Regions from separate parts of the Rhodopseudomonas sp. RCAM05734 genome, predicted to be linked through region 3. Evidence: predicted binding sites of a transcription regulator. Region 3 holds the regulator's gene; each other region holds the start of a gene.
The links. The regulator LexA, encoded in region 3, represses DNA repair genes until DNA is damaged. The targets are predictions, from matches to a motif close to TGTTCNNNNTGTGTTCNG.
Positions count from the first base shown of each region.

Region 1: a site for LexA is predicted at 1,354-1,371, ahead of ACUXVA_RS20635 (single-stranded DNA-binding protein). Genes of this name have one in related genera too.
Region 2: a site for LexA is predicted at 1,871-1,888, ahead of ACUXVA_RS17015 (ImuA family protein). Genes of this name have one in related genera too.

Region 1 covers NZ_CP199742.1:4,364,379-4,367,654, forward strand. The annotation lists gene uvrA (excinuclease ABC subunit UvrA) at 1-70, opposite strand, end outside; gene ACUXVA_RS20630 (outer membrane protein) at 333-1,079, opposite strand; gene ACUXVA_RS20635 (single-stranded DNA-binding protein) at 1,521-2,033, shown strand; gene ACUXVA_RS20640 (DUF2306 domain-containing protein) at 2,302-2,706, shown strand; partial or broken gene gyrA (DNA gyrase subunit A) at 2,889-3,276, shown strand, end outside.
Region 2 covers NZ_CP199742.1:3,611,900-3,615,175, reverse strand. The annotation lists gene ACUXVA_RS17020 (Y-family DNA polymerase) at 1-1,115, opposite strand, end outside; gene ACUXVA_RS17015 (ImuA family protein) at 1,012-1,809, opposite strand; gene ACUXVA_RS17010 (putative DNA modification/repair radical SAM protein) at 1,981-3,222, shown strand.
Region 3 covers NZ_CP199742.1:4,254,178-4,257,453, forward strand. The annotation lists partial or broken gene ACUXVA_RS20080 (ComEC/Rec2 family competence protein) at 1-1,057, shown strand, start outside; gene lexA (transcriptional repressor LexA) at 1,110-1,823, opposite strand; gene ACUXVA_RS20090 (molybdopterin molybdotransferase MoeA) at 2,004-3,212, opposite strand.

The DNA of each region.
Region 1 (3,276 bases), 110 kb from region 3:
GGGCGCCGCGAATGGTGATCGAGCGCAGGTTGGCACCGGTCTGGCGCTTCGCCTTGATGACTTCATCCATGACAGACATTCCCAGACGCGCGAGACGCGCCGCATTCGGGCGCGCATCGCCGGCGGACCGGGATCGAACGCCAATTGATTGATTTCAGAACATAGGAAGAACGATGGCGGATTTCCAGTGCCGCCGGCGCTTCATCAACGATTTGTTGCACGGCCGCCTGGGGGGCGCGCAGTCGTGCAGATGGTGATGAAGGGCCACATAAAAAAGGCCGGCTTTTCAGCCGGCCTTTTCCAGATCAGAAGGCCTTGAAGGCCTGCGAAGCTCAGTACTTGGCGACGACCGGACCACCCCAGCGGTAGTTGATGCGGGCGGTGACCATATCGACGTCCTGACCGATGCGATCCGAGGTGGTCGCCGGCGAGGTGAAGGTCACGTTGCGCGAACCGAGGAAGATATGGTCGTATTCGACGCCGACCGACCAGTTCGGGGTGAAGCCGTATTCGAGGCCCACGCCAACCGTGCCGCCCCAGCGGGTTTCCGAAGCGGTGCCGGTGTTCACGGTCGCGCCGTTGAGGAAGTAGTTGTACTTGTCGGAAGCAACGCCGGCGCCGCCCTTCACGTAGAGCAGGGCGTTGTTCCAGGCGTAGCCGACCTGACCGGTGAACAGGCCGAGAGCCTGGATCTTCGAACGGTTGGTGAAGGCCGGGAAAGCGGTGCTGACGTTGGAGCCGGAGAGGTCAGCCCAGTCGCCCTGCGCTTCCAGACCGAACACCCAGGCGCTCGACTGCCAGCGGTAGCCGATCTGGCCACCGGCGACAGCGCCGGATGCGTCATGGCAACCTTCCGAAACCGCAAGGGTCGGTGCAGCGAGGCTGCCGAGCGAGTCCCAGCACTTGCGGCTGGTGCCGTAACCGGCGTTGGCGCCGATATAGAAGCCCGACCAGTCATACATCGCGACCATCATCGGCGGCGCCTTGGTGTAGGGGCGGGCGGCGAGATCAGCGGCGGAAGCGGACGTGGCCATCCCCAGGGTGGCGAGAGCTGCCGAAGCGAGCAAAAACTTTTTCATCGAATTTCCCCTCAGTACATGCGCTTCCAACCGAAGCGGCCAGGTGCAGCGCTGTCGCTGCCGATTCCATGCCGTAAATATACGCGAGGTTGCAAAAAAAGTCCGTCACCCAAAAGCAACAGTCGTCTGCGATCTGCGAAGCACCGTAAATTATTGTTCTGTTTACGAAAGTATTGATTTACCGCCCGCCCGCGGCAGCAACCGAGCGGTTGTGCGCTGCAGGCCACAGCGCAGCGGACGAGGCCGCCGTCCGGGCTCGGACGCCGGCAGTCTTGAGAACAAAAATGGAACATGCTACTGATGATCCCGTGGATAAGTCGTGATCGGCGGCCTGACGAAGCCCGGACCGTATAGGGTCGGAAAAATGGCGATCGCGCGGGGGCCTGACGGTCCGGCGGATATCCAATCAGCAATTTGAGTTTCGAGTGCAGGAGAACGGCGATGGCGGGAAGCGTGAACAAGGTGATTTTGGTCGGTAATCTCGGCAAGGATCCCGAGGTTCGGCGGATGCAGAACGGCAATCCGGTCGTGAACCTCACCGTTGCGACCTCCGACACCTGGCGCGACAAGGCGACCGGCGAGCGCAAGGAAAAGACCGAGTGGCATCGCGTGGTGATCTTCAGCGAGGGCCTCGCCAAGGTGGCTGAGCAATATCTCAAGAAGGGCGCCAAGGTTTACATCGAAGGCGCGCTGCAGACCCGCAAGTGGACCGATCCGCAGGGCGTAGAGAAGTACTCCACCGAGATCGTGCTGCAGGGCTTCAATTCGACGCTGACCATGCTGGACGGCAAGGGCGGCGGTGCGGGGGCCGGCGGTGGCGACAGCTACGGCGGCGACATGGGCGGCGACTTCGGCGCGAGCAGCCCGTCGAGCGCTCCGCCGCGCCGTGCCGCAGTGGCCGCCTCGTCGGGGGGCGGCCGCAGCAGCGACATGGATGACGACATTCCGTTCTGAGGCGCGCGTCTTAGAGCATCTTCCGGCACGCCGGCGTCCTCGGACGCCGGCGTTTTTTTTAAGCGGGATGACAATCCCGGATGATAATCCGGAGTCGTGCCGTCTCAGCACTCTCACGGTTCACGGATGCGCTCAGTCCCAGAGTGCGCCGCCGCGCCGCGAGCCCGCCGACTGCACCTCGGCAGCGGCCTACATGCGATGAACTTGACAATGGAAAGATTGATGTAAAAGATGTTTACATTCGTTCGAGCCCGTTCAGGTGCCTGTCATGTCGCTCCAGCCGTTGCTCGATGCTGCCACGCCCATCCCGCTGCACGCACTGGCGGCGATGGCCGCGTTCGTGCTCGGGGTGGTCCAGCTCGTCGCGCCCAAGGGCACGCTGCCGCATCGCACGTTGGGCTGGGTCTGGGTGGCGCTGATGGCCACCGTGGCGATCAGCTCGTTCTGGATCCATGGCCACAGTTTCCGCCTGTGGCGGAGCTGGAGTCCGATCCACCTGCTTTCGATTTTTGCCCCGTTGATGCTGGTGCTGGCGGTGGTCCGCGCCCGGCAGCACCAGGTCAGGGCGCACTCCATCATCATGATCTCGATCTTCACCGGCGCCCTGGTCATCGCCGGCCTGTTCACGCTGGTCCCGGGCCGGATCATGCATACGGCGATGTTCGGACCATAGCGCCGGCGCGGATTCGCCCGTCGCGGCATGGCCGATCGCGGGACCCGCTGCAAGGCCCGATAGCCTCCCTTAAGTGATTGGAAAACCGGAGATAAAATCCGCTGGCCGGGGACGGGCAGGGGTGGCTTGCGGGCGCGCGATGCGCTATATGATTCCCAGCAAAACCTGACCGGAAATCATCATTGTCCGACACTGAAGACAACAAGCCCGGGGAGCCGCCGGCCCCCTCGGATATTCGTCCCGTTTCGATTCTCGATGAGATGAAACGCTCGTACCTCGATTACGCCATGAGCGTGATCGTGGCGCGCGCGTTGCCCGATGCGCGCGACGGCCTCAAGCCCGTGCATCGTCGCATCCTGTTCGCCATGTACGAGAACGGCTTCGAATGGAACAAGCCGTACCGCAAGTCGGCTCGCACCGTCGGCGACGTCATCGGTAAGTATCATCCGCATGGCGACCAGTCGGTCTATGACGCCATGGTCCGCATGGCGCAGGACTTCTCCATGCGCGTGCCGCTGATCGACGGCCAGGGCAATTTCGGTTCGGTGGACGGCGATGCTGCGGCCGCCA
Region 2 (3,276 bases), 640 kb from region 3:
ACCAGCGCCGCCAGCTCATCGTTGTCGTGGACGTTGGCGTCGAGATCGCGCTGCTGCTGCACCACGATCTCGGTGCGGCCCGCAGACAGGCGGATGAGATCGAAGCCGAAGCCGGGATCGAGCGGATCGGAGATGGCATCGATGCGTTCGCGGAACAGGCGCTCGATCACCGCGACTTTCGTCACGGCCTGCCCGGTCTCCACCGTGATGCTGCGCACCGCGCCGTCTGTGCGGAAGAAGCTGGCCTCCAGCCGCCGCGCGCCCTTGCCCTGCTTGTCCATGGCGTCGATCAGCATCCGGGCGAGGCCGGATAACGTCGCCGCGATCACGCCGTCGGTGGCGACCGGCTCGGGAAAGCGTTTTTCGACGATGTAATCCGGCAGCGGTTTTCGCGGGGATATCGGCGCATCCGATTGTCCCAGCGCCTGCTCCAGCAGCGCGGTGAAGCCGGCGCCGAACCGCGCGGCAATCTCGTGACGGCCGCGCGCAGCGACATCGCCGATCGTCTTGAGACCGGCGCGGCGCAGCCCGCGTGTGATGGCGTCGTCGGCGCCGAGGGTGAACACCGGCAACGGCTTGACCGCCCTGGCCTCCTCGCCGTCGGCAACGATGCGGCCATGGCCATGGCGGCTGAGCGTGCGCGCGCACACCGAGGTCCCGGCGATCGCCGCGCTCACCGTAAACCCCTGTGCGATCAGCGTGCCGCACAGCATCTGCATCAAGGCCGCCTCGCCGCCGAACAGATGGGCGCAGCCGGTGATGTCGAGGAACAGCGCATCCGGCGCATCGAGCGCCACCAGCGGTGTGAAGCGGTCGCACCAGTCGGCGATGTGATCGAGCAGCAGCCGGTCGGCGGCGGGATCGGCGTCGTAGACCTGAACCTCCGGGCATACCGCGCGGGCATTGGCCAGCGGCAAGCCGACGTCAAGTCCGAGCCGCGCCGCAGCGTCATCCAGCGCGACAATCTGCAGCGCATTGCTGTGCTTCGCCACCACGAGGCACGGCTGGGCGTTATCCGGCGCGCCGCTGCGCACGCGGGCGCGCTGCAGGCGATCGGTGGACAGCCGCGGCAGCCACAGGCTGAGAATGCGGCGCTTCACGGAAAAGGCACTCATCACACTTCCATTCCATGATCCAGTGGCCGTTGGGGCCATGACGATTGCGAACCAGTTGGGCATCGAGCGCGGGCGCGCCCCATGCCTGCCAGGGCAACGCCGGCGGCGAATGCGCGGAACGCACGATCCACCGCGTCTCCGCCGTCGACGGCGACGGCACCGCCGCCATGCGCAGCAGCAGTCCGGTGACACCCGAGGCACGCGCCGCCAGCGTCAGCCGCCGGCTGGCGACGAGATCGAGTTGCCGCGCCTCGCCCCACACTTCCAGCACCACGGTGCCGAGCGCATCGCAGGCCAGCGCATCGGCGGCGATGCGCAGCGCGGTGTCGCCGTCCGGCGCGCGCACGGTGACCACCAGGCGCGGATCGAGGCCGAGTTCGGCCCAGCCGCTCATGTCGAGCGCGCCGGTTTCCATCTGCGCAAAATCCTGCCGCACCCACAGCAGCGGTCGCAGCATCGAGACCCGCCGCGCCAGGCCGGCGATGAAGCCTGTCGCCGCGGCGCCCTGCCGTCCCTCGGCGAACACCTCGTGCAGCGCGCCGAGCGCGAGGCCCCCCTGCAAAGCTGCATCGGCCTCGGCATGGCCGAGCGCCACGCGCGGCAGGCGATCCTTTGCCTGCGCATCGCCATGGCTCTCCATGCGCTCGATGTGCCCGCGCAAATGCGCAAGCGTGTCCGTGCGCGCGCCGCTCATGCGCCGCTCCTCTGCAGATGTTGGCATCACGGGTTCCGGGAGAACCAATGATTGGCTCATTTGTTCATGATATGTTCTAATATAAAGCTAAGACGGCCGGCAGAGTCAATCGGGATCGACCGCCCTCCGGCACGCAGATTTTTTCGCGAATGGAATCAAAGGGATTTTGCAATGGACGTGCAACGCAAGCTGGCGATCCTGGCCGACGCCGCAAAATACGACGCGTCCTGCGCTTCAAGCGGCAGCGAGAAAAAGGACTCCCGCGATGGCCGTGGCATCGGCTCGACGGATGCCGGTATGGGAATATGCCACTCTTATGCCCCGGACGGCCGTTGCATCTCGCTCCTGAAGATCCTGCTCACCAACGCCTGCAACTACGATTGCCTGTATTGTGTCAACCGCGCCTCCAGCAACGTGGCGCGCGCTCGCTTCACCGTCGATGAAGTCGTCACGCTGACGCTCGACTTCTATCGGCGCAATTATATCGAAGGCCTGTTCCTGTCATCGGGCATCATCAGGAGCGCCGACTACACGATGGAACAGGTCGTCGCTGTCGCGCGAAAACTGCGCGAGGAGCATCACTTCAAGGGCTACATCCATCTCAAGACCATTCCGGAGGCCGACGAGGCGCTGATCACCGAAGCCGGCAAGTATGCCGATCGGCTCAGCATCAATATCGAGGTGCCCGAGGAAGACAGCATGGCCAGGCTGGCGCCGGAGAAGGACGTGCACGCCATTCGCCGCACCATGGGCCAGCTACGCCTGAAACTCGACGAAGCCCGCGAAGGCCGCAAGGTGACGCCCAGGGGCAACGTCGCGCCGCGCTTTGCGCCTGCGGGCCAGAGCACGCAGATGATTATCGGTGCCGATGCCGCGACCGACCAGACCATCATCTCGACCTCGGCCAATTTGTACGGCTCCTATCGGCTGAAGCGCGTCTATTACTCCGCCTTCAGCCCGATTCCCGATGCCAGCCGTTCGCTGCCGCTGCGCGCGCCGCCGCTGATCAGGGAACACCGGCTGTACCAGGCCGACTGGCTGATGCGATTCTACGGCTTTGCGTCAGACGAGATCGTCGATGCCGATGACGGCATGCTATCGCTGGAGATGGACCCGAAGCTGGCCTGGGCGCTGCGCCACCGCGAACGCTTCCCGCTCGACGTCAACCGTGCCAGTCGCGAAGAACTTTTGCGCGTGCCCGGCTTCGGCGCCAGGGCCGTCGATCGCATCATTGCCACACGCCGGCTCTCGTCGATCCGCATCGGCGACCTCGCCAAACTACACATTATCAGGAACAAGGCGCTGCCGTTCATCGTTCTCCCCGACCACCGGCCGGCGACATCCGTGCTGGACAGCGCAGGGCTAGCGGAGCGGTTCAGGCCGAAGGCGAGGCAACTGGGATTTGGATTCTAATAGCGCCGCACATTCTCCCGTCATCCTGAGGCGCTCGCCGTGGCGGCGGAGCTC
Region 3 (3,276 bases):
TTCGCGGCGACCCTCGGACTGGTGGCCCTGGTGCAGGTCGGCATGCCCATGCTGTTCGCGACGGCGGAGCATTCGCGCACCGCGCGCGCGGCGCTGTGGGGCGGCCGCGAGATCGTCATGCTGGCGCTGGCCTCGCTGGTCGCCGGGCTCGCGACCACGCCCTATGCGGCGTTTCACTTTCACCGCATCACGCCTTACGGCGTCGTCGCAAACCTGCTGGCGATGCCAGTGGTCTCTGCGCTGGTGATGCCGGCGGGGCTGTTAGGACTTGCGGCCGCGCCGTTCGGGCTCGACAGCGTGTTCTGGCGGCTGATGGATGTCGGCATCCAGTGGATGATCGTGGTGACGCAATGGGTCGCGGCATTGCCCGGTGCCATCGGCCGCGTGCCGGCGTTCGGGACCGGGCCATTGCTCGCGGCAACCATCGGCATCGTGCTGCTCGGACTGCTGCGCACGCCGCTGCGCTGGATCGGCGCGGGCTTTGTCGCGGCGTCGATGGTATGGGCCGCGATGGTGACGCAGCCGGATGTGTTGATATCAGGCGACGGCCACAGCGTCGCGGTGCGCGGCAAGGACGGGCGGCTGCATGTGATGCGCAGCGCCAGAGATCTCGTTTCTGCTCAAGGAATGGCTGGCGGCGGATGCGGATTCGCGATTGCCGAACGATCCGACGCTGGGCAACGGCATCGCCTGCGATGGCGCCGGCTGCGTGGCGACGTTGGCCGACGGCGCGTTGGTCGCGCTGGCGCTGCAGCCGGATGCCTTTGTCGATGATTGCCTGCGCGCGACGCTCATTGTCACAACAAGACAGCCGCCGGGGGATTGCGGAGCGACGGTGATCGATCGTGATAGTCTGCAGAAAACCGGTGCGACGGCGTTGCGGCAAACCAGCGGCGGTTTTGTGATCGATGCGATCAGGCCGAAAGGGCGGGACCGGCCATGGGCACCAGCCGCAGCGGACACGCTCGAGGTTGCCAGCGGCGCGATCTTGCCGGGGCGGCAGCGCGCGCCCGATGCGACGCCGGCCGAGACCGACGTGCAGGCTGATGAACCGTGAGCGAACGGCTCTGCGTCACGAACAACGGCGCAGCAAGTCGCTGCGCGTTCACTCAGTACTTGCGGTACAGTCCGACCAGCCGGCCCTGGATGCGCACCCGGTTGGGCGGCAGGATGCGGACCTCGTAGGCGGCGTTGGCGGGCTCCAGCGCGATCGAGGCGCCGCGGCGGCGGAAGCGCTTCAGGGTGGCTTCCTCCTCGTCGATCAGGGCGACCACGATGTCGCCGGTCTCTGCGGCGTCCTTGCGCTGGATCAGCGCCATGTCGCCATCGAGAATGCCGGCCTCGACCATGGAGTCGCCGCGCACTTCCAGCGCGTAGTGTTCGCCGGAGCCGAGCATGTCGGTCGGCACGCTGATGTTGTGGCTGCGGGTCTGCAGCGCCTCGATGGGCGTGCCCGCGGCGATGCGGCCCATCACCGGCACCAGCACCGAACGCGCGCCGTCATCCTCGGCATTGCCAGAGGACGGTCGCACCTTGCCGAGGGTGCCCTCGATGACGCTGGGCGTGAAGCCGCGGCGACCGTTGCCAGCAACGCTGCTGCTGCCGCCGAGTTCGGGCAGCTTCAACACCTCGATGGCGCGGGCCCGGTTGGGCAGGCGGCGGATGAAGCCGCGCTCTTCCAGCGCGGTGATGAGTCGGTGGATGCCGGACTTGGAGCGCAAATCGAGCGCGTCCTTCATCTCGTCGAAGGAGGGCGGCACGCCGGCTTCCTTCAGGCGCTGATCGATGAATCGCAGAAGTTCGTACTGTTTGCGGGTCAGCATCTCGATCGATCCTCAATAGGACGGCGTTGACCACCGTCGCGTTTCCGGCCTTGCGCTGATCAGCCGATCGAAGTTGAGCGGTCGCGGCGCCGGAAGGTCAGAAACAAATCATGAACGAACACTATCTGTTCCATATGTGTTCCGCAACGATTAATTTCCCGTCAACGCAATCGGACCGCCTTAAAGCGGCAAACGCAGCACGCTGCAGGGCGTGCCGGCGGGCGCGGCGGGGGCGTGGGGGGCGCGAACCACCAGGCCGTGGGCGGCGGACAGATTGCCGAGCAGCGAGGAATCCTGGCGGGTCACGGGCGTCGCCACCAGCGCGCCGTCCTCGCGCACCGCCAGCACGGCGCGCAGATAGTCCTCGCGCAGGTCGTTGGCGCCGACGTCGCAGCCGAGCAGCGCCGGCTCGCGTTCGAGATGGATGTCGCGGCGGCCCGACAGCGTGCGGATCAGCGGCACCATGAACAGCAGCGCGCAGACATAGGACGACACCGGATTGCCGGGCAGGCCGATCACCCGCATCGGCCCGATCCTTCCATGCATCATCGGCTTGCCCGGGCGCATCGCGATCTTCCAGAACGCCATGGTGACGCCTTCGGCGGTGAGCGCCTGCTGCACCAGGTCGTGGTCGCCGACCGAGGCACCGCCGGTGGTGATCAGGATGTCGGCGTCGCTGTCGCGGGCGCGGCGAATGCCGGCCACGGTGGCATCCAGCGTATCGGCGGCGATGCCGAGATCGGTCACCTCGGCGCCCTCGTTGCGGGCTAGCGCGCGCAGCGCGTAGCCGTTGGAATAGACGATCTGGCCGGGGCCGAGCGGCTGGCCGGGCATCACCAGCTCGTCGCCGGTGGCCAGCAAGGCGACCTTCGGGCGGCGGTGCACCGGAAGCTCGGGATGATTCATGCTGGCGGCCAGCGACAGGTCGCGGTCGGTGAGGCGGGCGCCGGCGCGCAGCAGCACGTCGCCGGTGGTGAAGTCGACGCCGGCCGGGCGGATGTGGCGGCCAGCGCGGGCGGCCTCGTGGATGAATACGGTGGTGCCCTCTCGCGCCGTGTCTTCCTGGATCACCACGGCATCGGCGCCTGCGGGGATCACGCCGCCGGTGAAGATGCGGACCGCCTCATGGGCTCCCAATGTCCTCTCGAACGGCCGGCCGGCGGCGACTTCGCCGATCACGGTGAGCGCCGCATGCTGCGTGGCGTCTTCGGCGCGCACCGCATAGCCGTCCATCGCCGACATCGGCTGCGGCGGCTGGGTGCGCAGCGATGCGACGTCGCAGGCCAGCACGCGGTGGAAACAGTCGTCGAGCGCGACCATCTGCCGGGACAGCGGTTCGGCATCGGCGAGCACCGCGGCCAGCGCGTCGGCAACCGGCATCAAGGCCATCGGCAAAGTCTCCATCACCAGCGCTGGCCGGCCGGGGAGGCCGCGACCGCACCCGGGCTTCATA